Regions from separate parts of the Buttiauxella sp. BIGb0471 genome, predicted to be linked through region 2. Evidence: predicted binding sites of a transcription regulator. Region 2 holds the regulator's gene; each other region holds the start of a gene.
The links. Region 2 encodes sigma-54, which starts transcription at its own class of promoters, with help from an activator protein. Its sites were predicted from a motif close to GTTGGCACANNTTTCGCTNT; they were not measured.
Positions count from the first base shown of each region.

Region 1 (9,945 bases), on a different contig from region 2:
AATATAATTATTCAGGGCCGCGTTATACTTCTTATCCCACCGCGCTGGAGTTTTCAGAAGACTTCGGCGAGGCGGCGTTTCTTGAAGCGGTTGCTCGTTACCCTGAGCGTCCGCTGTCGTTGTATGTCCATATCCCGTTCTGCCACAAGCTTTGCTATTTCTGCGGCTGCAATAAAATTGTTACCCGCCAGACTCACAAAGCCGATCAGTATTTAGATGCGCTGGAACAAGAGATTGCCCACCGTGCGCCGCTCTTTAAGGGCCGTCACGTCAGTCAATTGCATTGGGGCGGCGGTACACCGACTTACCTCAGTAAAGCGCAGATAAGCCGTCTGATGGCGCTTCTGCGTGGTCATTTCAATTTCAACGAAGACGCCGAATTATCTATTGAAATCGACCCGCGTGAAATCGAACTCGATGTCCTCGACCATCTGCGTCAGGAAGGCTTTACCCGCCTGAGCATGGGGGTGCAGGATTTCAACAAAGAAGTGCAGCGCCTGGTTAACCGCGAGCAAGACGAAGAGTTTATCTTCGCGCTGATTCAGCGTGCGCGCGAACTCGGCTTTACCTCGACCAACATTGATTTAATCTACGGTCTGCCAAAGCAGACACCAGAAAGCTTTGCTTTTACGCTTAAACGCGTCGCAGAACTCAGTCCGCACCGCCTGAGCGTTTTTAACTACGCCCATTTGCCAACTTTGTTTGCCGCACAGCGCAAAATTAAAGATGCTGATTTGCCCAGCGCACAGCAAAAACTCGACATTCTGCAAGAAACTATCGGCTCGCTGACCAATGCCGGATACCAATTTATTGGCATGGACCACTTTGCGCGGCCAGATGACGAACTGGCGATTGCGCAGCGTGAAGGCAAGCTGCACCGTAATTTCCAGGGCTACACCACGCAGGGCGATACCGACTTGTTGGGGATGGGTGTTTCTGCCATTAGCATGATTGGCGACTGTTATGCTCAGAACCAGAAAGAGCTTAAAACCTATTATCAACAGGTTGATAATCAAGGCGATGCGCTGTGGCGGGGACTGGCATTAACCCGTGATGACTGCATTCGTCGTGACGTTATCAAGGCGCTTATCTGCAACTTCCAGCTTAAATTTGCCGAAATAGAGCAGCTTTGGGATCTGAATTTTGCCGAGTATTTCGCAGAGGATTTAAAACTGTTGGAACCGTTGGCGAAAGATGGGCTGGTGGATATCGACAGCAAACATATTCAGGTAACGGCAAAAGGCCGCCTGCTAATCCGTAATATCTGCATGTGTTTTGATAGTTACTTGCGTCAGAAGGCGCGACTGCAACAATTCTCGCGTGTCATCTAAAACTAAAGGCGGCTTGAAAGCCGCCTTTTTGTTACTCCATCCCCAACTCTTTCAACTTACGCGTCAGGGTATTTCGCCCCCAGCCGAGTAATCTCGCGGCTTCCTGCTTGTGGCCTTGCGTATGACGCAGCGCCGTTGTTAGCAAGGTGCGCTCCATTTCTGGCTGTGCCTCAGAAAGTAAATTCTGATGACCGGAACGTAATGCCCGGTCGGCCCATTGAGCCAGAAGTGTTGCCCAGTTGTCCGATTGCGAATGCGTCGGGCTATCGGGAATGGTGGTTTCGAACAATTCTGCCGGTAAATCCTGAATCAACACTTCCTGGCCTGCCGCCATCACTGTTAACCAGCGGCAGGTGTTTTCCAGTTGGCGCACGTTACCCGGCCAGGCCAGGCGCGTTAAAGCATTTTCAGTTTCAGGATGCAGCAACTTGGCTTCTACACCTAGTTCCTGAGCCGCCACTTGTAAGAAATGGCGGGCCAGGCGCGGAATGTCCTCGCGGCGTTCACGCAACGGTGGCAGATGCACACGAATCACGTTCAGACGGTGGAATAAATCCTCGCGGAATTTCCCTTCCTGAACGCGCAGCTCAAGGTTCTGGTGAGTGGCGGCAATAATACGGACGTCGACTTTCACTGGCGCATACCCGCCAACGCGATAAAACTGCCCATCGGCTAATACACGGAGCAAGCGAGTTTGCACATCCATCGGCATATCACCGATTTCATCAAGGAAAAGCGTGCCACCATCAGACTGCTCAAAACGCCCCTGGCGAATTTGATTGGCACCGGTGAATGCACCTTTCTCGTGGCCAAACAGCTCAGACTCAATCAAATCCTTTGGAATTGCGGCCATATTCAGCGCAATAAAAGGAGATTTTACCCGTGGGCTATGGCGGTGTAAGGCGTGAGCCACCAACTCTTTACCGGTACCCGATTCACCGTTAATCAGCACGCTTATTGATGACCGGGACAAACGGCCAATAATGCGAAATACATCCTGCATAGCCGGTGCTTCACCGATAATATCGGTGGTCGGCCCATTAACCTGTACGTTGCGCGGCTGCTGTTGTTCCAGATAATGGCTGATGGCGCGCTCAACCAGTGCGACCGCTTCGTCAATATCAAAAGGTTTTGGCAGGTAATCAAAAGCACCTTGTTGGTAGGCACTCACGGCGGCTTCAAGATCTGAGTGAGCCGTCATTATGATGACCGGTAGCATCGGGTGGCGTTGTTTAATCTGCTTAAGCAGCGCCAGGCCGTCCATGCCGGGCATGCGAATGTCAGATAACAAAACGTCCGGGGTCTTGGTTGCAAGAGCATTAAGGACTTCACTGCCGCTCTCAAAGGTGGTGCAGCTTAAACCCGCTCCGGTCAGAGCACGTTCCAGCACCCAACGGATGGAGCTATCGTCATCAACGATCCAAACTATGCCTCGTTGCATAAAGACCTCTACTTACGAATAGGCAGATAAACCGAAAACTCGGTATGACCTGGCCAACTGTTAAATTCGATTTTTCCCGAATGCTGATCTATCAAGTTGCGTGCTATGGAAAGACCTAAACCTGTCCCTCCCTCACGTCCGCTCACCATTGGGTAGAATAGTGTGTCCTGCAGATGGGCCGGAATGCCCGGACCGTTGTCTTCAATATCAATACGCGCCGCCAGACGGTAGCGCGTGCCATGCAGCGTAAGCTGGAATGCAGTACGTGTGCGTAACACTATCTCACCGCCGTCGCTGCCAAGCGCCTGAAGGGCATTGCGAACAATATTTAATAAAATCTGTTCAATTTGGTCCGGATCGTGGGCCAGTTCCGGCAAACTTGGGTCGTAATCTCTGACCAGCGTTACGTTTGCTGGTAATTCCATCGACACCAGTTTCATCACACGCTCGGTCACTTTGTGGATGCTTTCAGTGACGTGCATTCCCGGCTGCTGCGGGCCTAATAGTCTATCTACCAGATTCCGTAAGCGATCAGCCTGCTCAATAATCACCTTGGTGTATTCAGTCAGTGATGGGTCTGGTAAGGCTCTGGCCAGCAGTTGGGCTGCTCCACGTAATCCACCAAGTGGATTTTTAATCTCATGTGCCAGCCCACGAACTAAATCTCGGGCGGCTATTTGTTGCGCCTGCTGCAACTGTTCCTGACTCAAGCGACGTTGGTTATCCATCGGCGCCATTTCCATCAGGATGTACCCTTCCGGTAAACGTTGCGCAGTCAGGGAAAGAATGTGGGAGCGGCTATCAATAACCAGCGTGACTTCGTTATCGGTGAAACCCTGGCCTGAGGTCAGGCTTTCCTGCATCAAGCCAACGTTGAGCGAAAAGTAACTCAACAGTTCTGGTAATGGAGTGCCGTACAGCTTGCGCGAACTTTGCGCCAAAAGTTGCTGTGCAGCTGGGTTGGCGTAATGCACAGCCAGCTCGTCATCCACCAGTAAAATACTGTTGATTAAAGAATTCAGGATCTGCCCAGCATCGGGCAGTGTGCCGGTTGCCATACAGCAGTCTCCGATAATTTGCACTGTAATGGTGCATTATAGTTTCCCGTCGGCAAAAGATATTGCGGCAACAGGTTATTTGTGGAGAAAAAAGCCCATCAACGATGGGCTAAAAGTTCTGGGTATTTACAACGTGATTAAACGCTGTAGTACAGTTCGAACTCGACTGGGTGTGGAGTCATGCGCACACGGTCGTTTTCTTCCATACGCAGAGCGATATAAGCATCGATAGCTTCATCAGTGAACACGCCGCCCGCTGTCAGGAACTCGCGGTCTTCGTTCAGGCAGTTCAGTGCTTCTTCCAGAGAGCCAGCAACTTGTGGGATCTCTTTCGCTTCTTCTGGCGGCAGGTCGTACAGGTTTTTGTCCATTGCTTCGCCCGGATGGATTTTGTTCTTGATACCATCAAGACCAGCCATCAGCAGTGCTGCGAAGCACAGGTACGGGTTAGCCGCTGGGTCCGGGAAGCGCACTTCGATACGACGTGCTTTCGGAGACGCAACTACTGGGATACGGATTGAAGCAGAACGGTTAGCGGCAGAGTAAGCCAGCATGACTGGAGCTTCATAACCCGGGACCAAACGCTTGTAGGAGTTGGTGGTTGGGTTAGCCAGGGCGTTGATGGCTTTAGCGTGTTTGATAACACCACCGATGTAGTACAGCGCTTGCTCAGACAGGCCTGCATATTTGTCACCAGCGAACAGGTTTACACCGTTCTTAGCCAGGGACATGTGGCAGTGCATACCAGAACCGTTATCGCCAAACATTGGTTTTGGCATAAAGGTCGCAGTTTTGCCGTATGCATGAGCAACGTTATGAACCACATATTTGTAGATCTGAATTTCATCTGCTTTTTTAGTCATGGTGTTGAAGCGGGTAGCCACTTCGTTCTGACCAGCAGTTGCCACTTCGTGGTGGTGAGCTTCAACAACCAGGCCCATTTGCTCCATAGTCAGACACATTGCAGAACGCAGGTCTTGAGCGGAGTCAACTGGTGGAACTGGGAAGTAACCGCCTTTAACTGCAGGACGGTGGCCTTTGTTGCCGCCTTCGTATTTGGTGCCGCTGTTCCATGCGCCTTCGATATCATCGATAGCAACGTGAGAACCGGAAATAGAGCTACCGAAACGAACGTCGTCGAACAGGAAGAACTCTGGTTCTGGCCCGAACAGTACGGTATCGGCGATGCCAGTAGAACGCAGGTAGTCTTCAGCACGCTTGGAAATGGAGCGTGGGTCGCGGTCATAACCCTGCATGGTGCCAGGCTCAAGAATGTCGCAACGAATGATCAGCGTAGAATCAGCGAAGAATGGGTCAATGACAGCGGTAGACGCATCTGGCATCAGAACCATGTCGGATTCGTTGATGCCTTTCCAGCCACCAATTGAAGAACCATCAAACATTTTGCCTTCTTCGAAGAAGTCAGCAGTAACCTGATGAGCAGGGATAGTGACGTGCTGTTCTTTACCTTTGGTGTCAGTGAAGCGCAAATCTACAAACTTCACTTCGTGTTCATTCAGCATCGTCAAAACGTGTTCAGCGGACATACTTAACTCTCCCGGATTTGGTCATTGAATTGGCTTGTTGCCCTGAAATGATTAAAGCGAAATCTGTGCCAACTTTTAAATTACCCCAAAAAGGCGCTATCATGCGCACTACAGTGCAAAAGGGCTGCACCACGATGGATAGTTTGCACCAATGTAGTGCTTCAGTCTGAGATTTGAGCACCATATTGGTGCAATTTTCGTTGTGGGCCCCTTTTTTGCTCCGTGAAAGCGATCACAAACCCTTACTTTTTACATTGTTTGTAAAAGTTCTTTGTGATCCTGTTATGTCCTTCGATTAATACGTGTACAATAACGCGCTATTTCTAATGCCTGAGGCAAAGTTGTGATCGAAAATCTGCGTAATATCGCCATCATCGCGCACGTTGACCATGGTAAAACTACCCTGGTTGATAAGCTGCTGCAGCAATCTGGTACTTTCAGTAACGAACGTGCTGAAGCCACCGAACGCGTGATGGACTCCAACGATTTGGAGAAAGAGCGTGGGATTACCATCCTCGCTAAAAACACCGCTATCAAATGGAATGACTACCGTATCAACATCGTTGATACCCCTGGGCACGCCGACTTCGGTGGTGAAGTTGAACGTGTAATGTCCATGGTAGACTCCGTTCTGCTGGTCGTTGACGCAATGGATGGCCCAATGCCGCAGACGCGCTTCGTAACCAAAAAGGCATTTGCCCACGGTTTGAAGCCAATTGTTGTAATTAACAAAGTTGACCGTCCTGGCGCGCGTCCTGACTGGGTTGTTGATCAGGTCTTCGACCTGTTCGTAAACCTCGACGCAACCGACGAGCAACTCGATTTCCCAATCATCTATGCATCAGCATTGATGGGTATCGCGGGTAACGATCACGGTGATATGGCGGAAGACATGACCCCGCTGTACCAGGCGATTGTTGACCACGTTAAAGCGCCATCCGTTGACTCTGATGGTCCGTTCCAGATGCAAATCTCCCAGCTCGACTACAACAACTATGTTGGTGTTATCGGCATCGGTCGCATCAAACGCGGTAAAGTGAAGCCTAACCAGCAAATCACTATCATCGACAGCGAAGGTAAAACTCGTAACGGTAAAGTCGGTAAAGTACTGACTCACCTCGGTCTGGAGCGTATTGAATCCACCGAAGCCGAAGCAGGCGACATCATCGCGATTACCGGTCTGGGCGAGCTGAACATCTCCGACACCCTTTGCGATACGCAAAATGTTGAAGCGCTGCCAGCACTGTCTGTTGATGAACCAACTGTTACCATGTTCTTCAACGTCAACACCTCTCCGTTCTGTGGTAAAGAAGGTAAATTCGTTACCTCTCGTCAGATCCTTGACCGCCTGAACAAAGAGCTGGTGCACAACGTTGCACTGCGTGTTGAAGAAACCGAAGATGCGGATGCATTCCGTGTATCTGGTCGTGGCGAACTGCACCTGTCTGTACTTATCGAAAACATGCGTCGTGAAGGCTTCGAACTGGCTGTGTCCCGTCCGAAAGTAATCAACCGTCTGATCGATGGTCGTATGCAAGAGCCGTTCGAAAACGTGACTCTGGATATTGAAGAACAGCACCAGGGTTCTGTAATGCAGGCGATGGGTGAGCGTAAGGGCGATGTCAAAGACATGATCCCTGACGGCAAAGGCCGTATCCGTCTGGATTACCTGATCCCAGCACGTGGCCTGATCGGCTTCCGTACTGAGTTCATGACCATGACTTCTGGTACTGGTCTGCTGTACTCCACATTCAGCCACTACGACGACGTGAAACCAGGCGAAATCGGCCAGCGCCAGAACGGCGTGCTGATCTCTAACGGCCAGGGTAAAGCAGTAGCGTTTGCGCTGTTCAGCCTGCAGGACCGCGGTAAGCTGTTCCTGGGTCACGGTGCAGAAGTTTACGAAGGCCAGATCATCGGTATTCACAGTCGTTCTAACGACCTGACTGTAAACTGCCTGACCGGTAAGAAACTGACCAACATGCGTGCGTCCGGTACTGACGAAGCAACAACTCTGGTTCCTGCATTGAAGATGTCTCTGGAGCAAGCTCTGGAATTCATCGATGATGACGAACTGGTAGAAGTGACTCCGACTTCCGTACGTATTCGTAAGCGTCACCTGACTGAAAACGACCGCAAACGTGCGGGTCGTGGTAGCAAAGAAGCGTAAGTTTCTTTCCTGCAAAGCATTGAAGCCCTGCCTGTTTTGGCGGGGCTTTTTTTGCTCTGATTTATACCTTTCTAAAACGAATACCGTACTCCTGAACGAATACGATATTGGTATCCATTTAAAGCGCACCGGTTAATCGTTGTTTTTTATAAAGTTGCGGAAGCTTCTTTGGTATTGTCAGCTGACAGTTGTGGAGTGGAAGCCTCCTGCTTGCGTTCGTTTAATTCGGCGATTATTTGCATAAACCGCTGTTCATTTAATTTATAAAATAGCCCCATGGTCATCGCTGCGGTAATCGCCAGGCTGCATGGCCAGATAAATATCAGCTGGCGTAGGCCATTTAATGTGGTTTCACTCTGCACGATGTTGGGGATATACCCGATTTGCGTCAGCATAATGCCGGGTAAAAAGCCTGCCAGTGCTGCCGAAATTTTGCGTGAAAACGTGTAGCCGGTATAAACCGAGCCTTCGGCGCGAATGCCGGTTTTCCACTCACCGTAATCCACAGTATCCGGCACCAATGCCCAGTTCAGGCTGTTGACAAACGCGGTGCCAAAGAACGCCATGCAGGAAAACAGCACGAACGATAACGAACTGTCTCCCCAGGCATAATTCAGCAAATCTCCCGCCGCCCATAACAACAATCCGCCCAGATAAACCTGCTTTTTCCCGAAACGTTTCACCGCCGCTGGCACCATCAGCACGCCAATCAGGATGCAGCCCATACTGAAAAACCCCATCCAGGAAAGCAGATGGATATCGTTCAGTACGTACTGGGTGTAATAAACCTGAATTGCCAGCTTGATGTTAAAAGCCGCCAGCGTGCAAAGATTGGCGATGCATAACACCAGCAACGGCGGGTTGCGAAAGATTGCGAGAAACGACTTAGCGATGGCCGGCTTATGGCTTTCCGGTACCACTTCCACATAACGCTCTTTGACGCCGCTGTGGCACCACCACATACAAAATAACCCGCAGGTCGCGAAGAGTGTTGCTGCAACTAAATAACCCAGCGATGGGCGCTCAACAAACAGCGCCTGAATAGGGATAAATCCCACAGTACAAAGCAGCAACCCAAGTGTGGCACCACCTTGCCGCCACGCCGCCAGTTGTGCGCGCTCATGCGGATTTTTAGTTATCGCCGGAACCATCGCGCCGTAAGAGCAATTCATCAGGCTGTAAAACAGGCCGAACAACATAAACAGAACTGTCGATAACGCCGTTTTCATCGTCAGGGTTAAACCGGTATCCACAAATTGCGCTGTTGCCACCAGTGCCACCGGCATTGCCGCATAAAAAATGAAAGGGCGAAACTTCCCTTTAGGGCCGATATTCCGGCGTGAATCAATCAACACGCCGGTTAGGATATCGGTAAAGGCGGTGAAGAATTTGGCGACCAGAAAGATAACGCCGCCGTAAAATGCCGGAAGACCAAGCACATCCGTATAAAACTTCAACAGATACAGCGTACCGATACACAGCATCAGGTTTGAGCCAAAATCCCCCATGCCGTACGCGAACTTTTCTCGCAAACTGAGTTTTAGCGTTAATACATTCATGGCCGACCCTTATTAATGTGCAGCAGCCCGTTTGCGGCTTTCAATCTCATCCACAATCCGCACGTACATTTTTTCATTCAGATTGTAGAAGCAGCCCATCGCGATAATCGTCACCACCGCCAGCGCGCTCGGCCAGATGAATATTAACTGCCGTAGCCCTTCAACGGTTCCGGCTGATTGCACTACGTTTGGCACATAGCCGATTTGCGTCAGCATCAAACCAGGGAAGAAGCCCGCCAATGCTTGCGAAACCTTGCGGAAGAAGGTGAAACCGGTATAGACCGTGCCTTCAGAGCGCACGCCTGTTCGCCATTCACCGTATTCCACGGTGTCGGAAACCAGCGCCCAGTTCAGGCTGTTGACGAACGCAGAGCCGAAGAACGCCAGGCACGAGAACATCACGAAGCTGACCGAACTATCGCCCATCGTGTAGTTGAGCAAATCGCCCACTACCCAAATCAGCAACCCGGCGATATAGACCTTTTTCTTGCCGAAGCGGCGCACGGCAGAAGGCATCAGAAACACGCCGAAGAAAATACATCCCATGCTGAAAAAGCCCATGTATGAAAGCAGCAGTGGATCATTGAGCACGTATTGCGTGTAATAAACCTGAATCGCCAGTTTGACGTTAAATGCGCCGAGCGTGCATAAATTGGCGATGCAAAGAATAAACAGCGGGCGGTTGCCGGCGATAGCTTTGAATGATTGCAACAAACCCGGCTTGTGCCCAGGTGCAGGCTGCTGGGTTTCGACATATCGCTCTCTCACGCCGGAATAACACCACCACATAAAGAACAAACCGAAGGCGCTAAACAACGCCGCTGCCACGATATAACCCA
Region 1 is NZ_JANUEU010000008.1:115,739-125,683, reverse strand. Features, by position in the region: gene hemN (oxygen-independent coproporphyrinogen III oxidase) at 1-1,331, shown strand, start outside; gene glnG (nitrogen regulation protein NR(I)) at 1,363-2,772, opposite strand; gene glnL (nitrogen regulation protein NR(II)) at 2,781-3,830, opposite strand; gene glnA (glutamate--ammonia ligase) at 3,968-5,377, opposite strand; gene typA (ribosome-dependent GTPase TypA) at 5,721-7,547, shown strand; gene M2371_RS20290 (MFS transporter) at 7,694-9,106, opposite strand; gene M2371_RS20285 (MFS transporter) at 9,119-9,945, opposite strand, start outside.
Region 1: the regulator sigma-54 is predicted to act here: its motif matches at 5,431-5,450, upstream of glnA (glutamate--ammonia ligase).

Region 2 (9,945 bases):
AACCTGAGGTATCTACGCGCGAAAGGCCTGAAAGATTCAAAACCTTGATACCCGCCATGATTTGCTCACGCTGACGCCATAACGGCCCCACGGTATCGCTGTCCAACTCACCTGTCAGATGCAAGGTTTCAGATTCACACTGCCAGCTAAGCTCGTCGGCCATTACTTTTTATTTTCCAGAGTGATTGGCAGTTTAGAGATTGATTGCAGTTGAGACGTCAAACCTTCAATCCCTTTGGTGCGTAGGATATCGCTCCACTCATTTTGCTTGGTGGTGATCATACTTACACCTTCAGCAATCATATCGTAAGCCTGCCAGTTGCCTGTCTGGCTGTTCTTACGCCACTGGAAATCAAGACGCACCGGTGGACGACCATTCGGGTCAATGATAGTGACGCGAATAGCAATAATGGTGGCATTACCCAGCGGTTGCTCTGGGGCGATTTGATAAGATTGCCCGTTATACATAGCAAGTGCCTGGCCGTAAGCCTGTTTCAGATACTCTTCAAATGCTTTGAAATAGGCCTCACGCTGCGCAGGCGTTGCATCTTTATAGTAACGACCTAATACCAGCGCACCTGCGTATTTAACCTGCACATACGGCAGAAGCTCCTGACCCACGATCTCGCGCAGATAGTCAGGATTTTGACGGATTTTAGGTTGTTCGTTTTTGAGACGATCAAACGTTTTTTGCGCCGCTTCGCCCATCAGCTTGTAAGGATTGCTCTGATCCACGGCATGCGCCAGTGGTGCGATAACCAACATAGCAATCATAATAAGTCGTTTAAACATAACACTCGTCCTCTTAGATTAGTGCGTCGTGCCAGGCTGTGGCTCTGCGCTATTATTCTCTGAATTCTGCGAAGGGGTATCCCCTGAATTCTTATTATCACCATTGCCGCTCTTATACAGGAACTGACCAATCAGGTCCTCCAGTACCAGCGCCGATTTAGTGTCCTGAATCGTGCCACCTTCTTTAAGGATAGATGACCCAAGCTCAGGGTCATCAAAACCGAGGTTTAGGGCAAGATATTGCTCACCCAGTAAACCCGAGGTGCGGATCGCCAGCGAGCTGGTATCCGGGATGCGGTCATAGCGTGTTTCGATATCCATGGTGACGCGAGGTAAGTACGTTTTCGGATCAAGTGTAATATCGTCAACGCGGCCAATCACCACACCACCGAGGCGCAGCGGAGAACCCGTTTTCAGGCTACCGATATTATCAAAAGTCGCGTAGACCCGGTATGTTGGCTCACTGCGTAACGAAGTGACATTTGCCACTTTCAGGCACAAGAAGACGATGGCAGCCAATGCGATAATTAAAAATGCGCCAACCCCAGTTTCAAATTTCTTAGTTTGCATGAACTTAATTCCCAAACATCAGTGCTGTGAGCACAAAATCCAGACCTAAAACGGCCAGTGAGGCATGCACAACGGTACGTGTTGTTGCCCGGCTAATCCCTGCGGACGTAGGAATGGCATCGTAGCCATTGAATAATGCAATCCAGGTCACTGTTATCGCGAACACCACACTCTTGATGACACAGTTAACCAGATCGGTACGCCAGTTGACGGCATTTTGCATCGCAGACCAGAAGAACCCTGCATCAATTCCCTTCCAGTTAACGCCAACCAATGCGCCACCCCAGATACCCACAGCGACAAAGATAAGCGTCAGCAGTGGCAACGAAATGACACCGGCCCAAAATCGAGGTGAAACGACGCGACGCACCGGGTCAACCGCCATCATCTCCATACTGGAGAGTTGCTCTGTCGCTTTCATCAGGCCAATTTCCGCAGTCAACGCTGAACCTGCACGCCCGGCAAATAATAGAGCTGCAACAACAGGCCCAAGTTCACGCAGTAGCGACAATGCGACCAACATGCCGAGACTTGATTCCGCACTATAAGTTGTCAGAACCAAATAACCTTGCAGACCTAGAACCATGCCGATGAACAAGCCTGACACAATGATGATTAGCAGCGACAAAACGCCAACATTGTAAATCTGGCGAATGAGTAATGGCGCATGTTTGCGGAATTCCGGTTTCCCCACCACCGCATTAACAAGCATTATCCCGGCCCGACCAAATGACGCGCAGGTTTTCAATCCCCGCCGCCCGAACGATGCCAGTGCATTAAAGAGCATGAGCAACTTAACTCCCTGTTTCTGATAATAAGTCATCCCGATAATCCGCTGCCGGATAACGGAACGGTACAGGTCCATCGGCAATACCATCGAGGAATTGACGTACACGTGGATCGCTATTTTCACGCAAAGCTGTTGGAGTCCCTTCGGCTACAATGTGCTGATCCGCCGCAATATAGGCATAATCGGCAATGCTAAGCACTTCAGGCACGTCGTGGGAAACTACAATACAGGTCACACCCAACGCACTGTTTAATTCTGAAATCAGTTTTACCAATACCCCCATAGTAATAGGGTCCTGGCCAACGAATGGCTCATCAAACATAATCAAATCGGGTTCGAGTGCGATGGCACGGGCAAGTGCTGCCCGTCGGGCCATACCGCCAGACAGTTCGTTAGGCATCAGTTTAGCGGCTCCACGTAATCCAACCGCTTCAAGCTTCATCATCACGGTGCTACGCAGCAACTCTTCCGGTAAGCGGCGGTGCTCCCGAAGAGGATATGCAACATTTTCAAAGACATTGAGATCGGTAAATAGCGCGCCAGATTGAAACAGCATACTCATGCGTTTGCGAACAGTGTATAAACGTGAGCGCGACATCGCGGGTACATTTTCACCGTCAAACAGGATTTCACCGCTGTCGGGCTGAATTTGTCCACCGATCAACCGTAGTAGTGTTGTTTTACCAATACCTGAAGGCCCCATTATGGCGGTAATCTTGCCGCGCGGCACGTTCAGTGAAATATTGTCAAAGATGCGCCGACTGCCGCGGGTAAAACTAACACCGCGAATTTCGACCAGATTCGTCTGCGTCTGGCTCATCATCTTTCCTTTTATCAAGTTCACGGACGAGGCATTGAACGGAAACTCAGTTCCAACCCATCATTTTTACAGAATATTACCCGTCCCGATTAGCGAAAACTGGCATTTGTTTTACTTTTCTGCCGCATAAAGTCAGAATTAAGAATTATGCTCAGCCCTACAGATCTGTACGCTCTGCCGGTACTTTCACAGCACAAGACCGGCGATTATACCTGAATAAAGGATTTTGAATGCTGTTAGCTACAGCTCTGTTAATCATTGGTTTGCTTTTGGTCGTCTATGGCGCCGACCGACTGGTGTTTGCCGCGTCCATTCTTTGCCGCAGTTTTGGGGTTCCACCACTGCTTATCGGTTTAACCGTCGTCAGCATCGGGACTTCGTTGCCTGAACTTCTCGTCGCAAGCTCTGCCGCCCTTCATGGTCAATTGAATCTGGCGGTGGGAACAGCACTGGGTTCGAATATCACCAATATTCTGCTGATTCTCGGCTTAGCTGCGCTTTTACACCCATTTACCGTGAATTCCGATATTCTTCGTCGCGAATTGCCCCTAATGTTAGTCGTGAGTGCAATTATTGGCTGGCTGCTTTTTGATAATCAGTTAAGCCGCGTCGATGGCTTAATTTTGATTGCTGTAGCGATAGCGTATCTGCTGTTTACCATTAAAATAGCACGCCTCGCCGGGCATGAAGGCTCTGACAATTTAACGCGCGAGCAACTGGCAGAACTTCCCAGAGAAGGTAATCGCCCTGTTGCATTTTTATGGCTGGCCGTCGCCCTAATCATTATGCCGATGGCGACACGCATGGTTATCGATAACGCCAGCGTGCTGGCTCATTACTTTGGTGTGAGCGAATTAGTGATTGGCCTGACGATTATTTCGGTAGGCACGAGCCTGCCAGAGTTAGCCACGACGATCGCTGGAGCCCGTAAAGGCGAAGATGATATTGCGATTGGTAATATCATTGGCTCGAATATTTTCAATATTGTTCTGGTGCTGGGCATTCCGGCGTTAATCGCGCCAGGCGAAATAGACCCGCTCGCTTTTGCTCGGGACTATTGGGTCATGTTGATTGTTAGTGCCATTTTCGCCGTACTTTGCTGGCGTAAGCCTCGCTCTATCGGCAAGACCGCAGGTGCTCTGTTAACATGTAGCTTCTTCGTATGGATTGCGGTGCTGTGGTTTCTTGCATCACCGGTCGTTGGGTAAAACGGAACGGAAATTATGTCACAGATTAATTTACAACCGGGTTTTGACTTTCAACAAGCAGGCAGAGATGTCCTGAAGATCGAACGTGAAGGCCTGGATCAGCTCGAGCAATACATCAATTCAGATTTCACGCAAGCCTGTGAAAGAATGTTCTATTGCCAGGGCAAAGTGGTCGTTATGGGCATGGGCAAGTCAGGGCATATCGGTAAAAAGATGGCCGCGACGTTTGCCAGTACCGGCACACCTTCGTTCTTCGTCCATCCTGGTGAAGCCAGTCACGGCGATCTCGGCATGGTGAGCGCGCAAGATATTGTCATCGCTATTTCAAACTCTGGCGAGTCGAACGAAATTCTGGCGCTGATCCCCGTTCTCAAACGCTTGCAGGTGCCACTCATTTGCATCACCAGCCGTCCCGAAAGTTCGATGGGCAAAGCGGCGGATATCCATCTGTGCGTGAAAGTGCCACAAGAAGCCTGCCCGCTGGGCCTGGCTCCGACATCAAGCACCACTGCCACATTGGTCATGGGTGACGCACTTGCTGTTGCGATGCTCAAAGCCCGCGGCTTTACCGCAGAAGATTTTGCACTTTCTCACCCAGGCGGCGCATTGGGTCGTAAACTGTTATTACGTGTCAGCGACATCATGCACAGCGGCGATGAAATACCGCATGTCAGTAAAGATGCTTCATTGCGTGATGCACTACTGGAAATAACGCGTAAAAATATGGGGATGACCGTAATCTGTGATGACCTGATGAAAATCGAAGGGATCTTCACGGATGGTGACTTACGTCGTGTCTTTGATATGGGCGTAGATCTCCACACCCTGAATATCGCAGATGTCATGACCGTCGGCGGAATTCGCGTTCGCCCAACAGTCCTGGCGGTTGATGCATTGAATTTGATGCAGTCTCGCCATATTACCTCGGTATTGGTTGCAGATGGCGACCAACTACTCGGTGTGGTACATATGCATGACATGCTACGCGCAGGCGTGGTTTAACAAAGGATTAGCCTTAATGAGTAACCATGAAGCGTCTCTTGCCACTTGTTATGGGCCGGTAAGTGCGCGCGTTATGGAGCGGGCCGCTAATGTGCGCCTGCTCATTTTAGACGTTGACGGTGTGATGTCTGATGGCCTGATTTATATGGGCAACAGTGGCGAAGAGCTGAAAGCATTCAATGTGCGTGATGGCTATGGTATTCGCTGTGCGCTGACATCAGACATAAACGTCGCGATTATTACCGGTCGTAAAGCAAAATTGCTTGAAGACCGTTGTGAAACGCTGGGTATCAAGCATCTCTATCAAGGTCAGTCCGATAAGCTTGTGGCTTTTCAGGATCTTTTAGATAAGCTCGCAATCCCAGCTGAACACGTGGCTTATGTGGGTGATGATTTAATCGACTGGCCTGTGATGGCAAAAGTCGGTTTGAGCGTTGCGGTATCGGATGCACATCCTTTACTCATTCCTCGTGCCGACTACGTGACGCGTATTGCTGGCGGCCGTGGAGCAGTGCGTGAAGTCTGCGACTTGCTGTTACTGGCACAAGGTAAGCTTGATGAGGCCAAAGGGCTATCTATATGAGTAAGACCAGACGTTGGGTTATCATCCTGCTTTCATTGCTGGTGCTGATTTTGATCGGTGTGAATCTGGTCGACAAAGACGCCGTTGCGCCTCCAACAGTGAACACGAATGAACCAACCTATAAAAGTGAACATTCCACGACTCTCGCCTACAGTCCTGAAGGGGCTTTAAATTACCGACTGGTTGCTGAGCACGTTGAATATTTTTCCGAAACCGCCGTTTCGTGGTTCACCAATCCGGTGATGACGCAATACGACGAAAACAAAGTCGCCACCTGGTCATTACGAGCAGATCGCGCCAAACTTACTAACGATCGGATGCTGTATCTGTATGGGAATGTGGTGCTTACAGCTCTGACGCCAGATTCGCAGCTACGCAAAATTACCACGGATAATGCGCAGGTTAATTTAGTCACTCAGGATGTTGCCTCTGATGACCAGGTAACCTTGTACGGAACCAGCTTTAACTCCACCGGCCTCAAAATGCGTGGTAATTTACGCAGCAAAAATGCCGAGCTGATTGAAAAGGTTAGAACATCCTATGAAATCCAGAATAAACAAACTCAGCCGTAATTTAGTACTGACCAGTACGCTTTTAGCCGCCAGTTTTTCGGCATTTGCGCTGACCGGTGATACCGATCAGCCGATTCACATTGAATCTGACCAACAGTCGCTGGATATGCAAGGCAACGTCGTCACCTTCACCGGCAATGTGGTTGTGACGCAAGGTAGTATCAAGATTAATGCCGATAAAGTCGTTGTCACACGCCCCGGCGGCGAGCAAGGTAAAGAAGTGATTGATGGCTACGGTAATCCAGCCACTTTCTATCAGATGCAAGATAGCGGCAAACCCGTTAGCGGCCACTCATCGACTATGCACTATGAGCTGCAAAACGATTTTGTCGTGCTGACCGGCAATGCCTATCTGGAGCAGGTCGACAGCAATATCAAAGGCGACAAAATTACTTACCTCGTTAAAGAGCAGAAAATGCAGGCCTTTAGCGAAAAAGGGAAACGTGTTACGACCGTTCTGGTTCCTTCTCAGTTGCAGAAAAAAGACGGCAAGGCTCCGGCCCCCGCCCCTGCGCAGAAAAAGAGTAACTAATTCGTTATGGCTACTTTAATTGCAAAAAATCTCGCTAAAGCCTACAAAGGCCGCCGCGTTGTAGAAGACGTTAGTCTGACTGTTAAATCAGGTGAGATTGTCGGTTTGCTCGGCCCTAACGGTGCAGGGAAAACCACCACTTTTTATATGGTGGTCGGTATTGTTCCGCGTGATGCGGGCAACATTATTATTGATGATGAAGACATCAGCCTGCTGCCGCTTCATGCACGTGCACGACGTGGCATTGGGTACTTGCCTCAAGAAGCGTCTATTTTCCGCCGTTTAAGCGTGTTCGATAACTTAATGGCCGTGCTGCAAATCCGTGATGATCTTTCTACCGAGCAGCGTGAAGACCGCGCCAATGAGCTAATGGAAGAGTTCCACATTGAGCATTTGCGTAATAGCCTCGGGCAATCTTTGTCCGGTGGTGAGCGTCGCCGTGTTGAAATTGCTCGCGCATTGGCAGCAAATCCAAAATTTATTCTTTTGGATGAACCTTTTGCAGGTGTTGACCCAATTTCCGTTATCGACATCAAGCGAATCATCGAGCATTTACGCGACAGCGGGCTTGGGGTGCTGATAACTGACCATAACGTACGCGAAACGTTAGCCGTATGTGAACGCGCTTACATCGTAAGCCAGGGCCATTTAATCGCCCACGGCACTCCAGCTGAGATCCTGGAAGACGAGCATGTTAAACGCGTGTATCTGGGCGAAGAGTTCAGACTCTGATAGGGTAGGAATAATTAACGATTACACCTGAGGAAGTTCGCTCTGAATATGAAGCAAGGTTTGCAATTACGGCTCAGCCAACAACTTGCTATGACGCCACAGTTACAGCAGGCAATTCGTCTGTTGCAGCTGTCGACGTTAGAATTACAGCAGGAACTTCAGCAAGCACTGGAAAGTAACCCACTGCTTGAGCAAACCGATCTGCATGAAGAAATTGAAACTCAGGAAGTTCGTGAAAATGAAGCGTTAGATACTCGTGAGGCGCTCGAACAAAAAGAGATGCCCGACGAGTTACCGTTGGATACCAGCTGGGACGAAATTTACACCGCAGGTACACCATCGGGAACCGGAACTGACTATATTGATGACGAGTTACCGGTTTATCAGGGAGAAACTACCCAGTCACTCCAGGATTACCTGATGTGGCAGGTCGATCTCACCCCGTTTTCTGATACCGACACCGCTATTGCAACGTCTATTGTTGATGCCGTTGACGAAATGGGCTATCTGACCGTTTCGCTGGATGAAATTCTCGAAAGCATGGGCGATGAAGAAATCACCCTCGACGAAGTGGAAGCGGTGCTCAAACGCGTGCAACGCTTCGATCCTGTCGGCGTCGCCGCACGCGACCTTCGTGATTGCCTCCTGATACAGCTTTCACAATTCGCGCGGGAAACACCCTGGTTAACCGAAGCTCGCGTGATTGTTAGCGAACATCTCGACTTGCTCGCCAACCATGATTTCCGCAGCCTGATGCGCGTCACGCGCCTGAAAGAAGAAGTACTGAAAGAGGCAATGTGCCTGATTCAGTCGCTTGATCCGCGTCCGGGCCAGTCCATTCAGACCAGCGAACCAGAGTATGTCATCCCTGATGTGTTGGTCAAAAAAACTCAGGGCCGCTGGACGGTAGAACTCAACGCCGACAGCATCCCACGTCTAAAAATAAATCAACAGTACGCTGCTATGGGCACCAATGCCCGCAATGACAGCGACTCACAATTTATTCGCAGTAACCTGCAAGAAGCGAAGTGGCTGATCAAAAGCCTTGAAAGCCGCAATGATACCTTGCTGCGGGTTAGCCGCTGCATCGTTGAACAGCAACAAGGCTTTTTTGAGTTCGGTGCAGAGCATATGAAACCGATGGTTCTTGCTGATATCGCCCAAGTGGTCGAAATGCACGAATCCACCATTTCCCGCGTGACCACGCAAAAGTATTTGCACAGTCCGCGAGGCATTTTTGAATTGAAGTATTTCTTCTCAAGTCATGTCAATACCGAGGGCGGCGGTGAAGCCTCCTCCACGGCTATTCGGGCTTTGGTGAAGAAATTAATTGCTGCGGAAAACCCTGCGAAACCGCTGAGTGATAGCAAGTTAACGACTATGCTATCGGATCAGGGGATCATGGTGGCACGCCGCACTGTTGCGAAGTACCGAGAGTCTTTATCCATACCACCGTCAAACCAGCGTAAACAACTGGTGTGACTTAACCGATAAGGAAGACACTATGCAGCTCAACATTACAGGACAAAACGTCGAAATCACTGACGCACTGCGCGATTTTGTGAGCACGAAGTTTGCCAAACTGGAGCAGTACTTCGATAGGATTAACCAAGTCTATATTGTGTTAAAAGTGGAAAAAGTCACGCATATTGCCGACGCAACACTTCATATCAATGGTGGTGAAATACATGCCAGCGCTGAAGGGCAGGATATGTATGCAGCGATTGACGGTCTGATTGATAAACTGGCGCGCCAGTTAACCAAACATAAAGATAAACTAAAACAACACTGATAATCCAGGCAACGGTTTTGGCATTCACGGCTCGTTACGGAAGTAACGGGCCGTTGCCACAACAGAGTGCTTAGGTGAACTTATGATGAACAACGATTCTGCTCTACAACTTAGTCATGTCCTGAACAAAGAATGTACCCGTAGCAATGTACATTGCCAAAGTAAGAAACGTGCGCTGGAAATTATCAGTGAACTCGCGGCGAAACAGCTCGGTCTGCCACCTCAAGTCGTCTTTGAGGCGGTACTGACGCGTGAGCGCATGGGTAGTACCGGTATCGGCAATGGTATCGCCATTCCTCACGGAAAACTGGAAGAAGATACCACCCGCGCCGTAGGGGTGTTTATTAAACTGGAAACCCCTATCGCGTTTGATGCTATTGATAATCAGCCGGTCGACCTGATGTTTGCGCTACTTGTTCCGGCCGATCAGACAAAAACACATTTGCACACTTTGTCTTTGGTAGCAAAACGTCTGGCGGACAAAACGATTTGCCGACGACTGCGTTCAGCGCAGAGCGATGAAGAGCTTTATCAGATCATTACCGAAACCGA
Region 2 is NZ_JANUEU010000003.1:601,101-611,045, forward strand. Features, by position in the region: gene mlaB (lipid asymmetry maintenance protein MlaB) at 1-163, opposite strand, end outside; gene mlaC (phospholipid-binding protein MlaC) at 163-792, opposite strand; gene mlaD (outer membrane lipid asymmetry maintenance protein MlaD) at 811-1,362, opposite strand; gene mlaE (lipid asymmetry maintenance ABC transporter permease subunit MlaE) at 1,367-2,149, opposite strand; gene mlaF (phospholipid ABC transporter ATP-binding protein MlaF) at 2,157-2,972, opposite strand; gene M2371_RS13545 (calcium/sodium antiporter) at 3,203-4,180, shown strand; gene kdsD (arabinose-5-phosphate isomerase KdsD) at 4,196-5,182, shown strand; gene kdsC (3-deoxy-manno-octulosonate-8-phosphatase KdsC) at 5,199-5,765, shown strand; gene lptC (LPS export ABC transporter periplasmic protein LptC) at 5,762-6,337, shown strand; gene lptA (lipopolysaccharide ABC transporter substrate-binding protein LptA) at 6,306-6,869, shown strand; gene lptB (LPS export ABC transporter ATP-binding protein) at 6,876-7,601, shown strand; gene rpoN (RNA polymerase factor sigma-54) at 7,650-9,083, shown strand; gene hpf (ribosome hibernation promoting factor) at 9,106-9,393, shown strand; gene ptsN (PTS IIA-like nitrogen regulatory protein PtsN) at 9,476-9,945, shown strand, end outside.

Region 3 (9,945 bases), on a different contig from region 2:
CTGGAAGTGTTACCGACAGGCTGCAATAAAGGCTCGGCGCTGAATGTATTAAGTCAGCATCTTGGCCTGACGATGAAAGATTGTATGGCGTTTGGCGATGCGATGAACGACCGCGAAATGCTCTCAAGCGTGGGTCATGGTTTGATCATGGGCAACGCGATGGCGCAACTGAAAGCAGATTTACCGCATTTACCTGTTATTGGTCACTGTAACAAGCAGGCAGTTTCTCATTATTTGACGCATTGGCTGGATACACCAAATCTCACTTATTCCCCCGAATGAAGAGACCTTGCAGCAGGCCGGGCATTTAGCCCGGCCAATTTTTTACTTAATCAAATCCAGAATTTCAGCACGCCACGGCGCGACATCCCCGATATTCGCCTTCACCCATTCCGCGTTGTAATAGGTTTCCAGATAGCGTTCGCCGCTATCACAAAGCAACGTCACAATCGAACCGGTACGTCCTTCGTCACGCATACGTGCAGCCAGTTGCAGTACGCCCCACATATTCGTCCCGGTGGACGCGCCAACTTTACGACCCAGAATAGTTTCCAGCCATTGCATGGTGGCAATACTGGCGGCATCTGGCACGCGCATCATGTCGTCAATCACATCCGGAATAAACGAAGGCTCGCAGCGCGGGCGACCAATCCCTTCGATTTTGCTACCCACGGCACTGCGTAAGCTGCAATCCCGGTTCTGCCAGTAATCCATAAACACTGAATTTTGTGGGTCCACAACGGTCAGTTTTGTTGGATAACCCTGATAACGTAAATAGCGACCGATAGTGGCCGATGTGCCGCCTGTTCCCGCGCTCATCACCACGTATTCCGGGACCGGATGCGGTTCATGTTCCATCTGGCGGAAAATACTGTCGGCAATATTATTATTGCCGCGCCAGTCGGTGGCGCGTTCAGCGTAAGTAAACTGGTCCATATAATGGCCGTTCAGTTCACGCTCCAGCATTTCGGATGCGGCGTAGATTTCACACGCGCTCTTCACGAAATGGCAACGACCACCATAAAACTCGATTTGTTCCACTTTGCGTTTCGCGGTGCAGGCTGGCATGACCGCGATAAACGGCAGACCTAACAGGCGGGCAAAATAGGCTTCGGATACAGCAGTTGAACCGGAAGACGCTTCAATAATCGTGGTGCCTTCTTTAATCCAGCCGTTACACAGACCGTACAAAAACAGTGAGCGCGCCAGGCGATGTTTCAGGCTGCCGGTTGGGTGTGTGCTTTCATCTTTCAGGTACAGCTGAATACCGGGGAAACCAGGCAGCGCAAGGCGAATCAAATGTGTATCGGCGGAGCGTTGGTAATCGGCGTTAATTTCGCTAATAGCGTGGTTTACCCAGTTGCTGGTCATGGTCGTATCCGTTTGTCTATTTGTGCTTAGAGTAATGCAAAAACAGGATAAAAAAGTTGCCTTTTAGCCTTCCCAGGGAATTAAATGGAGAAAAAATTTCTCCCTGAGGTCGCCATGTTAGATAAAATTGACCGTAAGCTGCTATCCTTGTTGCAAATCGACTGCACCCTCTCTTTGCAGGCTCTCGCTGATGCCGTTAATCTGACCACCACCCCTTGCTGGAAACGCCTGAAACGGCTTGAAGACGACGGCGTTATCCGGGCAAAAGTCGCATTACTCGATCCAGAAAAACTGGGCCTTGGGTTGACGGCTTTTGTGCTCATTAAAACCCAGCATCACAGCAGCGAGTGGTACTGCAAATTTGTATCAGTGGTTGCCGAAATGCCCGAAGTACTGGGTTTCTGGCGGATGGCAGGGGAGTATGACTACCTGATGCGTGTACAGGTAGAAGACATGAAACGATACGATGATTTTTACAAACGGCTGGTGAACGGTATTCCTGGTTTAAGCGATGTCACTTCGAGTTTTGCCATGGAACAGATAAAATACACCACGGCTTTGCCATTAGAGCGTTGAAACCCGCGCTCCCGGCCTTCAATAGCATTTCACTAGTATTTCTCAGGAATCTGACTGCGTGCGATTATTTGCTCAACTAAGCTGGTACTTCACCCGCGAATGGCGACGCTATCTCGGGGCAGTTGCCTTGCTGATTATCATTGCCATCCTGCAACTTGTGCCGCCTAAACTTGTGGGCGTGATTGTTGATGGCGTCACCCAACACACACTTTCAGGCTCTGACGTGCTGATGTGGATTGGCGTCATGCTGGTCATCGCGGTCGTTGTCTACATGTTGCGTTACGTCTGGCGCGTGCTGTTATTTGGCGCGTCATACCAACTCGCGGTGGAACTTCGCGAAGATTATTACCGCCAGTTAAGCCGCCAGCATCCCGAGTTCTATCTGCGCCACCGCACTGGGGATTTAATGGCGCGAGCCACCAACGATGTCGATCGCGTGGTGTTTGCCGCAGGCGAGGGCGTATTAACGCTGGTGGATTCGTTGGTGATGGGCTGCGCGGTGTTGATTGTTATGTCGACGCAAATCAGCTGGGAATTGACGCTGCTGGCGCTGCTGCCGATGCCCATTATGGCGCTGGTGATTAAGCGTTATGGCGACCAGTTACATCATCGTTTCAAACTCGCGCAGGCCGCATTCTCAACGCTCAACGACCGCACGCAAGAAAGTTTATCCAGTATCCGTATGATCAAAGCCTTTGGTCTGGAAGACCGCCAGTCCGCGCTGTTTGCTGCCGAAGCCAAAGATGCCGGAGCGAAAAACATGAAAGTCGCACGCGTGGATGCGCGTTTCGATCCGACGATTTACATCACTATCGGCACGGCAAACCTGCTGGCGATTGGCGGCGGGAGTTGGATGGTTATTCAGGGCACGCTGACACTCGGCCAATTGACCAGTTTCGTGATGTATCTTGGGCTGATGATCTGGCCAATGCTGGCGCTGGCGTGGATGTTCAATATCGTTGAGCGCGGCAGCGCGGCGTACAGCCGTATCCGCAGCATGTTAGCCGAAGCGCCGTCAGTGGTTGATGGGGAGCATGAAGCTCCAGCGGGGCGCGGCACGGTAGAAGCGAATATTCAGGCGTTCCATTACCCACAAACCACGCGCCCGACGCTTGAGAACGTCTCTTTCACCTTGAAACCGGGTGAAATGCTTGGCCTTTGCGGGCCAACGGGCGCCGGGAAAAGTACTATTCTCTCGCTCCTTCAGCGTCACTTTGATATCGACCAGGGCGAAATTTGCTTCCACGGCATTGCATTGCCACAGATGAAGCTCGATTCCTGGCGCAGCCGTCTGGCCGTTGTGAACCAAACGCCGTTCCTGTTCTCCGATACCGTTGCCAGCAATATTGCGCTTGGCAAACCGGGCGCGACGCAGGAAGAAATTGAACACGTCGCCAGGCTTGCCAGCGTGCATGACGATATTCTGCGTCTACCGCAAGGTTACGAAACGGAAGTTGGTGAGCGTGGTGTGATGCTCTCTGGCGGCCAGAAACAGCGTATCTCTATCGCGCGGGCGTTATTACTCGATGCGGAAATTTTGATTCTTGACGATGCTCTTTCGGCAGTCGATGGGCGCACCGAACACCAGATCCTGCATAATTTGCGCCAGTGGGGTGAAAACCGCACGGTGATCATCAGCGCACATCGTTTGTCGGCGCTGACAGAAGCCTCGGAAATTCTGGTGATGCAGCACGGGCATATCGTGCAGCGCGGGAATCACGATGTGCTGGTGGGAATGCCGGGTTGGTATCGCGACATGTATCGTTATCAACAGCTGGAAGCGGCGCTGGATGACGCGCCAGAAAATACGGCCGACGAGGAACCCGCCAATGCGTAAGGCAATCAAGCAGTGGCCAACCATAAAACGCCTGCTGGCTTATGGCTCTCCGTGGCGTAAACCGCTTGCGGGGGCGGTGGTGATGTTGTGGATTGCCGCAGCAGCCGAAGTGACAGGCCCCATTCTGGTGAGTTACTTCATCGACAACATGGTGTCTGAACATCGCCTGCCGATTGCGGCAGTGGCCGGGCTGGCCACGGCGTATTTATTTTTATCTATTTCAGCCGCAGGTCTGCATTACTGGCAGGCACTGTTATTTAACCAGGCCGCTGTAGGCGTGGTGCAAAAGCTGCGTACCGACGTAATGGATGCCGCCCTGCGCCAGCCACTCAGCACCTTTGATACTCAGCCGGTTGGGCAGTTGATCTCTCGCGTTACCAACGATACTGAAGTGATTCGCGATTTGTACGTCACCGTCGTGGCGACGGTTTTGCGCAGTGCAGCGCTGATTGGCGCGATGCTGGTGGCGATGTTCACCCTCGACTGGCGCATGGCGACGGTGGCTATCACCATCTTCCCGGCAGTGATTATCGTGATGTTTATTTACCAGCGCTACAGCACGCCTATTGTGCGCCGTGTGCGTAGCTATCTGGCGGATATCAACGATGGCTTTAACGAAGTCATCTCCGGCATGAGCGTTATCCAGCAGTTCCGCCAGCAGGCGCGTTTTGGCGAGCGCATGAATGCCGCCAGCCGCTCACATTATCTGGCGCGGATGCAAACCCTGCGCCTCGATGGTTTTTTACTGCGCCCGTTGCTGAGTCTTTTCTCCGCGATGGTTCTTTGCGGCCTGCTGATGCTGTTCGGTTTTACCTCGGTAGGCACCATTGAAGTTGGCGTGCTGTATGCCTTTATCAACTATCTGGGGCGTCTTAACGAACCGTTAATCGAACTCACCACCCAACAATCCATGCTGCAACAGGCGGTGGTTGCTGGTGAGCGTGTGTTTGAGTTAATGGACGGCAAGCGTCAGGATTACGGCAACGACAATCGCCCGCTGGAAAGTGGCCGCATTGAAGTGGATAACGTGTCGTTCTCATACCGTGGCGATCGCCTGGTATTGCAGGACATTAATCTGGATGTTCCAGCGCGCAGTTTTGTGGCGCTCGTCGGGCACACCGGAAGCGGGAAAAGTACTCTCGCCAACTTATTGATGGGCTATTACCCGCTGACAAAAGGCGAAGTCCGTCTTGATGGCCGCCCGCTCGATACCTTAAGCCACAGCGTATTGCGCCAGGGGGTTGCGATGGTGCAACAAGATCCGGTGGTGCTGGCGGACTCATTCTTTGCAAACGTCACGCTTGGGCGCGACATCAGCGAAGCGGCAGTCTGGCAGGCGCTGGAAACCGTGCAGCTTGCGGAACTGGCGCGCACCATGAGCGAAGGCATTCACACGCGCCTCGGCGAGCAGGGCAATAATTTGTCCGTCGGCCAAAAGCAGTTACTGGCGCTGGCGCGAGTGCTGGTGGATGCACCGCAGATCCTTATCCTCGATGAAGCCACGGCTAATATTGACTCAGGCACCGAGCAGGCTATTCAGCAGGCGCTGGCGGTTGTCCGCGAGCACACCACACTTGTGGTTATTGCGCACCGTTTATCGACGATAACCGATGCCGATACCATTATGGTGCTGCATCGTGGGCAGGCTGTTGAGCGCGGTACACACCGTGAATTACTGGCTGCGCAAGGGCGATACTGGCAAATGTATCAGCTGCAACTGGCTGGCGAAGAATTAGCCGCCGCCACGCGCGAAGAACCCGCCACCGCGTGATGCACCAAAATCACGCATAAAACCAATGGTTATCGCCGTTGGTGCAGAAGTGAAACGCACCATGCACTTAAATGGTGCGTTTTTATTTCCTAAGAACTTTCTTAATCCCAGTCATCGTTATTTCTCTCCTTAAAATCCCCATTTGGTGCAGCTCAACGCACTGGAAAAACTGTTTTTCAATTTTGGCATGACCTTTGCTTTATCTAAATCGTGTCGTTTGCCAATTCTCACTGGAGAGGATCTATGAAGCTAGTTACCGTGGTGATTAAACCGTTCAAACTCGAAGATGTGCGTGAAGCGCTGTCTTCAATCGGTATTCAAGGGCTGACTGTCACCGAAGTGAAAGGCTTTGGTCGCCAGAAAGGTCACGCTGAGTTGTACCGCGGTGCTGAATACAGCGTCAATTTCCTGCCAAAAGTGAAAATTGATGTAGCAATTGCCGACGATCAACTCGACGAAGTAATTGATGTTATTAGCAAAGCTGCCTACACCGGCAAAATTGGCGATGGGAAAATTTTCGTTGCCGAACTGCAACGCGTCATCCGCATTCGTACCGGCGAAGCCGACGAAGCCGCACTGTAATCGTCTTAGCCACTCGTGAAAGGGATGGAAAAATGAAGAAATTAGCCTCTATCTTAGGCGTTGTAGCCCTGGCACTTGCGCCATCAATTGCTCTGGCGGCACCGGCTGTGGCCGATAAAGCAGACAACGCCTTTATGATGATTAGCACCGCACTGGTGCTGTTTATGACAATTCCTGGGTTGGCGCTGTTTTACGGCGGCCTGATTCGCTCCAAAAACGTGCTGTCGATGCTGACGCAAATTACGGTCACGTTTGCACTGGTTTGTGTGCTGTGGGTGGTTTATGGCTACTCACTGACCTTCGGCACCGGCGGAAGTTTCTTCGGTAACTTCGACTGGTTGATGCTCAAAAACATCCAACTCACCGCGCTGACCGGTTCTTTCTACCAGTATATTCACGTTGCGTTCCAGGGCTCTTTCGCCTGTATCACCGTTGGCTTGATTGTCGGCGCGCTGGCTGAACGTATTCGTTTCTCTGCGGTGCTTATCTTTGTGGTGATTTGGCTGACGCTGTCTTACCTGCCAATCGCACACATGGTTTGGGGCGGCGGTTTACTGGCAACGCACGGCGCGATGGACTTCGCAGGCGGTACAGTGGTTCACATCAACGCCGCGGTTGCAGGCCTGGTGGGCGCTTACCTGATTGGTAAACGTGTGGGTTACGGTAAAGAAGCCTTCAAACCACACAACTTGCCGATGGTGTTTACCGGTACGGCAATCCTGTACTTCGGTTGGTTCGGTTTCAACGCCGGTTCAGCCAGTGCTGCAAACGAAATCGCAGCCCTGGCCTTTGTGAACACGGTTGTTGCAACAGCGGCTGCGGTGCTGGGTTGGGTCTTCGGCGAGTGGGCATTGCGCGGCAAACCTTCTCTGTTGGGCGCGTGTTCCGGTGCCATTGCAGGCCTGGTCGGTATCACCCCAGCGTGTGGTTATGTTGGCGTCGGCGGCGCACTGATTATCGGTATCGTTGCGGGTCTGGCGGGCTTGTGGGGCGTGACGCTGCTGAAGAAATGGCTGCGTGTTGATGACCCTTGTGATGTGTTCGGTGTCCACGGCGTGTGCGGTATTGTTGGCTGCATCATGACCGGTATCTTCGCTTCACCTTCTCTGGGCGGCGTGGGCTACGCAGAAGGCGTGACCATGGGCCATCAAGTTTTGGTGCAGTTGGAAAGTATCGGTGTGACGATTCTGTGGTCTGCGGTAGTCGCCTTCATCGGCTTCAAAGTTGCTGACCTGACTGTCGGCCTGCGCGTGCCGGAAGAGCATGAGCGCGAAGGTCTGGACGTTAACAGCCATGGCGAGAATGCTTACAACGCATAAGTAACACGTTAATAAAAAAGCGGAGCGCAGGCTCCGCTTTTTTTATGCTTTCAGGATTAACCCCGCTTGCGCATCACGCCTTCCTGCACCGTCGATGCCACTAACACCCCATCACGAGAATAAAACTCCCCGCGCACAAAGCCACGAGCACTCGAGGCGGAGGTACTTTCCACGCTATACAGCAGCCAATCGTTCATATCGAACGGGCGATGGAACCACATTGAGTGATCGATGGTGGCGACCTGCATTCCCGGTTCGAGGAAACCGACGCCATGCGGCTGAAGGGCGACAGGCAGGAAGTTAAAGTCCGACGCATATCCGAGCAAATACTGATGTACATGCAAATCGGCAGGCATTTTACCGTTAGCTTTCATCCACACCTGGCGTACCGGTTCATCAACATGGCCCTGCATTGGGTTATGGAAAACCACCGGGCGAATCTCCAGCGGTTTCTCACACAGAAACTTTTCTTTCAGCGTTTGAGGCAGAAGTTTCTCAAATGCCATCGCAATTTCAGTTTCTGATTTCAGATTTTCAGGGGCCGGGGCAGCAGGCATGGTTTTTTGATGTTCAAAGCCCGGCTCTGGCGCCTGGAAAGACGCGGTCATGTAGAAAATCGGTTTGCCATTTTGAATCGCAGCCACGCGGCGGGCGCTGAAACTATTCCCGTCGCGCAGGGTTTCAACGTCATAAACGATAGGTTTCTGGCTATCGCCGGGGCGCAAAAAATAGCTGTGAAATGAATGCACCAGACGGTCAACCGGCACGGTTTCTTTGGCGGCATACAACGCCTGGCCAACTACCTGCCCACCGAACACCTGACGTAAACCTAAGTCTTCGCTCTGGCCACGAAAAATACCTTCTTCAATCTTTTCCAGATTGAGTAATGCCAATAAATTGCTGAGCGCCTGACTCATAAAAGGTCCTCAATAAAATAAATAAAATCGTGCAATTGGCCTGATTATAACAGGTTTCCTGCAATCTCCACGTAGTGGCCCGACCTGACGATCGGTTTCGCTTTTGGGCAAAAACCAGTTATATGTGCCACACTTAGCGTGATAAGTAAGTTTAACCACTCATTACTCGTGGGCCTACGGCCTGCTGGTGCATTGATAATAAGGAGAACAAATCAATGAAACTTGTGCACACGTTAAGTGGTTTAGCCATTGCCGTAGCGATGGCGGGATGCGCGCAGAAAAGCGCTGATATCCCAACGCCTGCACCTGCCGCTACAACAACTTCGGCAGCAGCAACTGCGCAGTCTGATATTGCACAGCCTAATGTTTCCGGTACGGTATGGATTCGTCAGAAAGTCGCTTTACCACCGGATGCGGTACTCACTGTCACGCTGTCTGATGCCTCTATGGCTGATGCGCCGTCACGAGTATTGTCACAGAAAGCCGTTCGCACGGAAGGGAAGCAGTCACCGTTCAGCTTTGTGCTGCCGTTTAACCCAGCAGATATTCAGCCGAATGCGCGAATTATCCTGAGTGCGGCGATTACCGTGAACGATAAACTGATGTTTATCACCGATACTATTCAGCCGGTGATTAACCAGGGCGGGAAAAAAGTCGATCTGACACTGGTGCCGGTCCAACAAACGGCGGTTCCTGTTCAGGCCAGTGGCGGTGCGATGACAACGGTTCCATCAACTTCACCGACTCAGGTGAATCCTTCAGCAGCGGTTCCTGCGCCAACGCAGTTCTGATCTTCACCATAATGCGAAGCGCCTCACCCGAGGCGCTTTTCAATAATTCCAGCGATAGCGTTCCATATCAATTTTCCCATCGCCAGAAACCATAATGCCTTCTGAAAGCAGGGCTTGCCGTTGGCGTTGTAAATCCGGGCCGGTCAGGGAAATATGCCCGTGGCGATTCACCACCCGGTGCCACGGCAGTTTGCTGCCTTCGGGCAAACGTTTGAGAACGCCGCCGACTTGTCTTGCTGCACGCGGAGATCCCGCCAGACGTGCGACATCGCCATAAGTGGTGACGCAACCTTCTGGAATAGCAGCAATAATTTGGAAAACCCGCATCGGGAATGAATCATTGTTATCCATAGCAAACCTCGTAAACGCCTGCTGTACAGGATAATCGCCGGCCATCAAACAAGGAAGCAAAACGCAGGCTGCGCAAGAAACCAACACCTGACCGCTCGTTGCTTGCAATTGCATAGGGCAACATGGATAATGCGCCAGCGCGTTAGGTAACTAGCGCTCTCAATGGGGGCTCTGTTGGTTCTCCCGCAATGCTAATTTGTGAATTCGGTCAGGTCCGGAAGGAAGCAGCCGCAGCAGATGACGCGTGTGCCGGGATGTAGCTGGCAGGGCCCCCACCCAATTATGCTAATGCTATGATTTTTATAGCTAAAAATCTTATTTCTTTGCATTGATCCGCTGGTGTTACAACTTTTGTGTATCACTTAGAAGGCCAATCAATGTCACATCTGATGCTATCCCGTCACGGAATCTGGTACTACCGTCGAGTATA
Region 3 is NZ_JANUEU010000005.1:156,449-166,393, forward strand. Features, by position in the region: gene cof (HMP-PP phosphatase) at 1-282, shown strand, start outside; gene M2371_RS16635 (PLP-dependent cysteine synthase family protein) at 325-1,371, opposite strand; gene M2371_RS16640 (Lrp/AsnC family transcriptional regulator) at 1,486-1,947, shown strand; gene M2371_RS16645 (SmdA family multidrug ABC transporter permease/ATP-binding protein) at 2,006-3,784, shown strand; gene M2371_RS16650 (SmdB family multidrug efflux ABC transporter permease/ATP-binding protein) at 3,777-5,555, shown strand; gene glnK (P-II family nitrogen regulator) at 5,799-6,137, shown strand; gene amtB (ammonium transporter AmtB) at 6,170-7,456, shown strand; gene tesB (acyl-CoA thioesterase II) at 7,513-8,373, opposite strand; gene M2371_RS16670 (YbaY family lipoprotein) at 8,589-9,164, shown strand; gene M2371_RS16675 (MGMT family protein) at 9,204-9,515, opposite strand; RNA gene ffs (signal recognition particle sRNA small type) at 9,688-9,784, shown strand.
Region 3: the regulator sigma-54 is predicted to act here: its motif matches at 5,737-5,756, upstream of glnK (P-II family nitrogen regulator).